Regions from separate parts of the Salinicoccus roseus genome, predicted to be linked through region 1. Evidence: riboswitches for the same ligand, from Rfam matches in the RefSeq annotation. Region 1 holds a riboswitch; each other region holds the start of a gene.
The links. A riboswitch is a leader RNA that binds a small molecule or an ion and turns the genes downstream of it on or off. The one in region 1 is predicted to bind S-adenosylmethionine.

Region 1 (2,267 bases):
GTTGGTCACTGCGCCCAGAAACTGATTCAAAGGCTTTATCCGAAACAGCAGCGGATTCGCCGTGATATAGAGCAGTATGCCGAGCGGCAGCCCGAGCAGCACCGCAAAGAAGATGGAGATGGAAACCATCAGTGTCGTCTCAAGCAGTGCACGGTAAAGGAGCGGTGCAATCTCAGTCAATCTCTGCATAGATTTCAGCCCTTTCTATTCCTTTGGATTCATCGATGAAGCTTTTCAGACGCCCTATCTCATCCGGTTCGCCCTTGATGTGGAGCATCAGGAAGCCGAGAGGCATATCATGTATGTATTCGATGCGTCCGTTCAGAATGCTGATGTCACATTCAAAATGGCGGTAGAGCTGGTTCACATAGTTCGCCTCAGCATGCTCGTTGAGGAATTTGATCGTAATCACTTCGGAACGATCGTTCACGTCGATATGGGACGGGATGACAAAATCATATATATCCTGTACGAAGCCCCTCGTCACATCATGCTTCGGATGGCTGAATATGCTGTAGACGTCATCGATCTCTACAACTTCGCCTTCCGTCATGACGCCGACACGGTCTGCAACTTCCTTTATGACTTCCATTTCATGGGTGATCAAGACGATTGTGATGCCAAGCTCCCTATTGATCCGCTTCAGAAGTTTCAGGATGGTCTTCGTCGTATCAGGGTCGAGTGCACTGGTCGCTTCATCGCACAGCAGGACATCCGGATGGTTCGCAAGGGCCCGTGCGATGCCGACACGCTGCTTCTGGCCGCCGCTCAGATTTTTCGGATAGCTGTCCGCCTTGTCGCCGAGTCCGACAAGGTCGAGAAGTTCCTCGATCCGTCCCCGCGTTTTCTTTTTGTCATACTTGCTTGCCTTAAGAACGAATTCAATATTCTGATAGACCGTCTTCGATTCGATCAGATTGAACTGCTGAAAGATCATGCCGATTTTCTGCCGGCGGATTCTGAGGTCCTCCCCCGCCAGACTTCCAAGCTCAGTCCCGTTCACGTTCACTTTGCCGGAACTCGGTGCCTCAAGCAGATTGATCAGTCTGAGCAGCGTACTCTTCCCTGCCCCGCTAAAGCCGATCAGTCCAAATATCTCCCCTTCCTCTATCGTCAGGGAAAGTTTTTTCAAAGCCTCGATCCTCTTCCCCTTGACTTCATATGTCTTCGACACATCTTCAAGCACAATTGCCATTCCACCACTTCCTTCCTGAAATTAAAAAGCCACCTGCCCAAAGGCAAATGGCTTCAATCGTTTATCTGCCAAGCCTGAGGCTTGCGGGATTTAGCACAGTACCTACCGGCCTGCTGCTGAAGCTTCACAGGGCCCAATCCCTCCACTTCTCTGGATAAAAGTATTCAATTGAATGCTCATCACTCTACATTAATGTGGGAGAAAAGTCAAATTTCAAAATATTGGCTGCCACAATTATTCCACTCCGGATACATGGGCCACCTGCATGGTGTACATCTTGGCGTATTCCCTGCCCGATTTGAGGAGTGCCTCGTGACTCCCCCGCTCGACAATACGGCCGCCATCAAGCAGCAGAATCTGGTCTGCATGCTGGATCGTCGAGAGTCTGTGTGCAATGATGAATGTCGTCCTGTTCCGGCTTACCACCTTCATGGCATGCTGGATCATCTGTTCCGTCTCCGAATCGATGTTGCTTGTCGCCTCATCCAGTACGAGCACCTTCGGATCGAACACCAGGGCACGTGCGAATGAAATCAGCTGCCGTTCCCCAAGGGACAGTGTCGAACCGCGTTCTGCAAGTTCTGTATGCACGCCATCCGGCAGTCTGGAGAGCATCTCAGTCCCACCTACATTCTTGAGTGCTGCCTCTGCCTCCACTTCCGTAATATCGGCATTGTTCAATCTGAGGTTGAACAGCAGCGTTCCGCTGTAGATGAAGGGATCCTGGAGTACAATAGAGATGTGCTGCCTCAAAGACTGCTTGCCGATGGTTTGGACATCCTTTCCATCGAAGCGTACGGTGCCCTCAGTCGGGTCATAGAACCGCATCAACAGGTTGATGATCGAACTTTTGCCGGACCCTGTATGGCCGACAAGCGCCACCGTCTCTCCTGGTGATACTTCCATATTGATGTCCTTGAGTACTTTGTGTGTGCCATCATATGAAAACCCAACCCGTTCGAAGGCAATATGTCCATCGAATTCCCCGAGCACACCGGTGTCATCATCTTCTGCCTGCGCATCAAGCAGTTCGAACACTTTGAGCGCCGCCACCCGCGCCTGCTCGTATACA
Region 2 (2,267 bases), on a different contig from region 1:
CCCTTGCACTCGCCATTGCAGTCACAGCATTCCCGAATCAGCCGCTGATCGCCTTGTCCCTCGTCATCGGTCCCATCATAGAACTGCCGGTACTGGGCCTTGCTTCGAGGGTCCTGTTTCCATATAAATAAAAAAACATCCAGTCAATAGACTGGATGTTTGCGTTGTGGTGCTGGATGGTCTGTACTGGGATCGAACCAGTGACCCCTTCGATGTCAACGAAGTGCTCTCCCGCTGAGCTAACAGACCTTACTTTTATTTATCCGTCGGGACCCCGAAACAATAATTTCAACACCTGATGGACAAGTGCCTGTCTGATGGATCACGATTTAAAAACTACATATTCAAATTTACAATGTTAACCCGGAATTGTCAATAACGAAATGACGATTCCGGGTATTATTTTTTCCCTCTCATGGTCTCGGCTTTTGCCATTTCTATGAAAGCCGTCATCCTGTCTATGGCTCCCTTGAAATCCTCCTTGAATTCATGTTCCCACATCCGCATAATATGCCAACCTTTTTCATGATAATAGGCATTCACTTCCCGGTCGCGCTCCATGTTCCTCCCGAGCTTCCTGTTCCAGAATTCCTGATTGCTTTTCGGCCAGTTGCCATGGTCGGACACATATGCCAGAAACAGGAGTCGATGAAGATGACCACCCTGTATTTCTGGATTGCGATATCCGGAGACCCCATCAATGTGCGCACATTCTTCCTGAACCGGTAGCCTTCAGCCCACAAAGCTTTCGTAATCCTGTTCTCGAGTTTCGATTGGGACCTGATCCGGCTCATCGTCCGTTTCCTCTTTTCTGCAGACATCATATCCGCCACTGTCGCCACCTCCCTTCTTTCCCACCACCTACCCAGCTTGGGCGTAAAATATTCGGCATGAAAAGTAGTGGAAAATAAAGTATTTTAAATTTGAAAAATGTTTTGACAAATATACTAATCCATAGTAGTGTAGTATACATTATCGATAATATAGTTCTATCACTTATCCAGAGCGGCGGAGGGACAGGCCCTATGACGCCCGGCAACCATCAGGCAATCGAGTCTGATAAGGTGCTAATTCCTGCAGGAGATTTTCCTGAAAGATAAGAGGAGGCGGAGACTCTCTTCTTATATAGGAAGAGAGTTTTTTTATTATTACAATCAGGAGGAGATTATATTGACGAAGAAGAAAAATGCAACTTATGACCTGGAGACGCTGTCGCTCCATGGCGGACAGGCGCCGGATCCGACAACAGGCGCAAGGGCGGTGCCGATCTACCAGACGACATCATATGTCTTTCACGACACGGATCACGCAGAGAGCCTGTTTTCTCTGGATGAACCGGGAAATATCTACTCACGCATCGGAAATCCTACAGTGGAAGTGTTCGAAAAGCGGATGGCACTCCTTGAGGACGGAGTGGCGGCAGTGGCGACATCTTCCGGGATGTCGGCCATCACACTGTCGATACTGAACCTGGCAAGTGCAGGGGATGAAATCGTGGCAGGTTCGAACCTCTACGGCGGTACATATAATCTTTTTGCGGTCACTCTGCCCAGATACGGCATCAACGTCAAATTCGTTGATCCTGACGACCCGGAGAATTTCAGGGCAGCAATCACAGGGCGGACGAAGGCTGTATTCGCCGAAACGATCGGCAATCCCGGACTTCAGGTCCTTGACGTCGCCGCAGTTGCCGAAGTAGCGCATGAAGCCGGCGTGCCATTGATCGTCGACAATACGTTCGCCACACCACATGTCTTCAAGCCGATTGAATGGGGGGCGGACATCGTCGTCCACTCGGCAACAAAATGGATCGGCGGCCACGGCACTTCAATAGGCGGTGTGGTCATCGATGGTGGACGGTTCAACTGGAATACCGAAAAATTCCCTGAATTCACCGAACCCGACAGAAGCTATAACGGCATCCGCTATGCTGTGGATTTCGGAACCCTTGCCTTCATCACGAAAATCCGCGTGCAGCTGTTGCGGGACTTCGGGGCGAGCCTCAGCCCACAGAATGCCTTCCAGCTGATTCAGGGGCTGGAGACTCTGCATATACGTGTTGAAAGACACAATGAAAATGCGCAGGAGGTTGCCCGCTTCCTGGAGGCGCATCCGGCGGTCGAGTGGGTGACATATCCTGGTCTGGAGCACCATCCGTCGCATGATGTTGCGAAGAGGCAGTTCGAGAATGGATATGGCTCAATCATCACTTTCGGCATCAGGGGCGGAAAACCGGCAGGGAAGAAACTGATCGACAATGTCTCGCT
Region 3 (2,267 bases), 540 kb from region 1:
AACCGCATTGGGGACTCAGGCAGAGCTGATCTTTGGAAACATATTTCGATGCTTCCGCAACGCGTTCCCTTATCACATCTTCATCCTCGAGCTCACCATGCTTTGAGGTGAACAGTCCAAGGACGACCCGCGGGCCTTCTTTAGGAATGTAGGAGAGCGGTTCGAAGTCTCCGGAACGGTCATCGTCATATTCGAGGAAGAATCCGTCAACCTTCTCTTTGGCAAAGAGCACGGGGGCGATTTTGGCGTAGCTGCCCTCGAATGCCCATTTCGACCTGTAATTTCCGCGGCATAAATGTGTGGTGATGACCATGTCCTCAGGTTTCTTTTCAAGTACGCCGTTCAGCACCCTCAGTGCCAGATGGATCAGGGATTCCCTGTCATAGCCGCTGTCATTGAATGGGATCTCCGGCGCATTGAGTCCGGCAATGTATACATCATCGAACTGGAGATAGCGGCACCCTGCATCATAGAACGCCTGTACCGCATCCTGATAGGCCTTGATGACGTCCTTGGCATATGCTTCGACATCGGGATATATATCCTGGTTCCGTATGCCGGCATTGAACATCTGGTTCGGGCTTGGAATCGTCTGTTTAGGTACCGCCCGGTCGCCCACGATCTCCTTGAATTCGATGAAGTCCTTTATATGCGGATGCTCTTTATTGAATGCGATTTTTTCTGTGACACGTACATCATACCGTTCGGTCTCGATGCCGTCGAACTGGAAGCCTGTATCGGGCACATATCCTTCCACGCCGTCCAGGTGTTCAAGGAAATCGGTATGCCAGAAGCGCCTTCTGAATTCGCCGTCGGTGACCGCCTTGAGTCCCACTTCAATCTGCTTGTCGACCACTTTCCTGATCTCTTCGGTCTCGATTTCCCTCAGCTGTTTATAGGAGATCCTGTCCTCCTGATGGTCTTTGCGCGCCCTATGTATGCTGTCGGGCCGCAGCAGGCTCCCCACGTGATCTGCCCTGAATGGTGCTTCGACTGCCGTTTTCGTCATGCTGATCCCTCTTTCCAATAATATTAATATAATAAAATCCCCAATTGTCCGAAGTGGATAAATTGGGGATGATGATCATCCATTCATCTCATCTTCGAGCAGTGCTCCTGGAATTAGCACGGTACCTGGGGTCCGCTGCTGAGGTTTCATCGGGCCAGTCCCTCCACCTCTCTCGATAAGAGTATCAATTATTATATTACATCATACTCTAAAGGATAAAGAATTTTCTGTCAAGTATCCTCCTGAGATCATTATTATATATATTTAATAATTAACTTGCATAAAGTAAGTAAGTGGTGTAAAATATAATTATCTTGAATTAGAGATAATATTATTGGAGGTTTTTAATGATGACAACGTTCGTAACAGATCCAGCCCACTCCGAAGTGGGATTCCAGGTAAAGCACATGATGGTATCAAAGGTGAAGGGGCACTTCGAAGATTTTCATTTTGAAGTGAAAACAAACAATCTCGAAACTTTCGAGGATGCCGAAGTTCATGCAGAAATAGATGTAAACAGCATAAGCACCAAAAATGAAGACCGGGACGCACATTTGAAATCAGAAGATTTCTTCAATGTGGAAAAGAATCCGAAAATCACGTTCAAATCGAGTAATGTCACTAAGTCCGGGGATACTGTATCGGTGACGGGTGAGACGACGATGAACGGCATCACGAAGGAAATGACAATCGACCTCCAGTACAACGGTAAGGGTACAAACCCCTGGGGCCAGGAAGTCCATGGCTTCGAAGCCGAGTTCACAATCAACCGTGAAGCATTCGGACTGACATGGAACCAGCAGCTGGAAACAGGCGGTGTACTGGTGAGCAAGGATGTAAAGGCACAGCTTGAGCTCCAGTTCTCCGAAAAAAGTGAATAGGCATAGAAGATGAAGATATTCCTTTCAGACCGGTCTGGAGCCAACTATTGGCTCCAGACCGTTTTTTCATAGTGAGAAGGTCGATATTGTAATTTACTATATATGCAAGCATTGCTATAATTTATGGGAATACATATATAAAGGAGATGAACTATGCCTTTCCATTATCGTAATATGGCCGCCGTTATCCTGGCCGCCACATTACTGATGCTCGCAGGATGCAGCAGCCCGGCCGAAAAGGCACAGACATCATTGTCAGACATAGAGGAACTGCAGACGTCAGTCATGGAATCATTCACACAGCTGGCTGATTTGGAAAATCGTCTGCAGACGGAATTTGAAGCCGCATTGACTGAAGATGAAAGTTTAAGCACATT

Region 2: linked by a shared signal. The riboswitch ahead of EDC33_RS09375 (PLP-dependent aspartate aminotransferase family protein) and the one ahead of EDC33_RS02910 (methionine ABC transporter ATP-binding protein) in region 1 are both predicted to bind S-adenosylmethionine.
Region 3: linked by a shared signal. The riboswitch ahead of EDC33_RS00135 (5-methyltetrahydropteroyltriglutamate--homocysteine S-methyltransferase) and the one ahead of EDC33_RS02910 (methionine ABC transporter ATP-binding protein) in region 1 are both predicted to bind S-adenosylmethionine.

What each region holds. Positions count from the first base shown of each region.
Region 1 is NZ_RKQJ01000001.1:540,538-542,804, forward strand. It holds gene EDC33_RS02905 (methionine ABC transporter permease) at 1-189, opposite strand, end outside; gene EDC33_RS02910 (methionine ABC transporter ATP-binding protein) at 173-1,195, opposite strand; SAM riboswitch class I at 1,254-1,356, opposite strand; gene EDC33_RS02915 (ABC transporter ATP-binding protein) at 1,430-2,267, opposite strand, start outside.
Region 2 is NZ_RKQJ01000003.1:33,710-35,976, reverse strand. It holds gene EDC33_RS09390 (arsenic resistance protein) at 1-131, shown strand, start outside; tRNA gene EDC33_RS09385 (tRNA-Val) at 178-249, opposite strand; gene EDC33_RS09380 (hypothetical protein) at 540-824, opposite strand; SAM riboswitch class I at 994-1,103, shown strand; gene EDC33_RS09375 (PLP-dependent aspartate aminotransferase family protein) at 1,168-2,267, shown strand, end outside.
Region 3 is NZ_RKQJ01000001.1:4,515-6,781, forward strand. It holds gene EDC33_RS00135 (5-methyltetrahydropteroyltriglutamate--homocysteine S-methyltransferase) at 1-1,009, opposite strand, end outside; SAM riboswitch class I at 1,095-1,191, opposite strand; gene EDC33_RS00140 (YceI family protein) at 1,360-1,890, shown strand; gene EDC33_RS00145 (YkyA family protein) at 2,044-2,267, shown strand, end outside.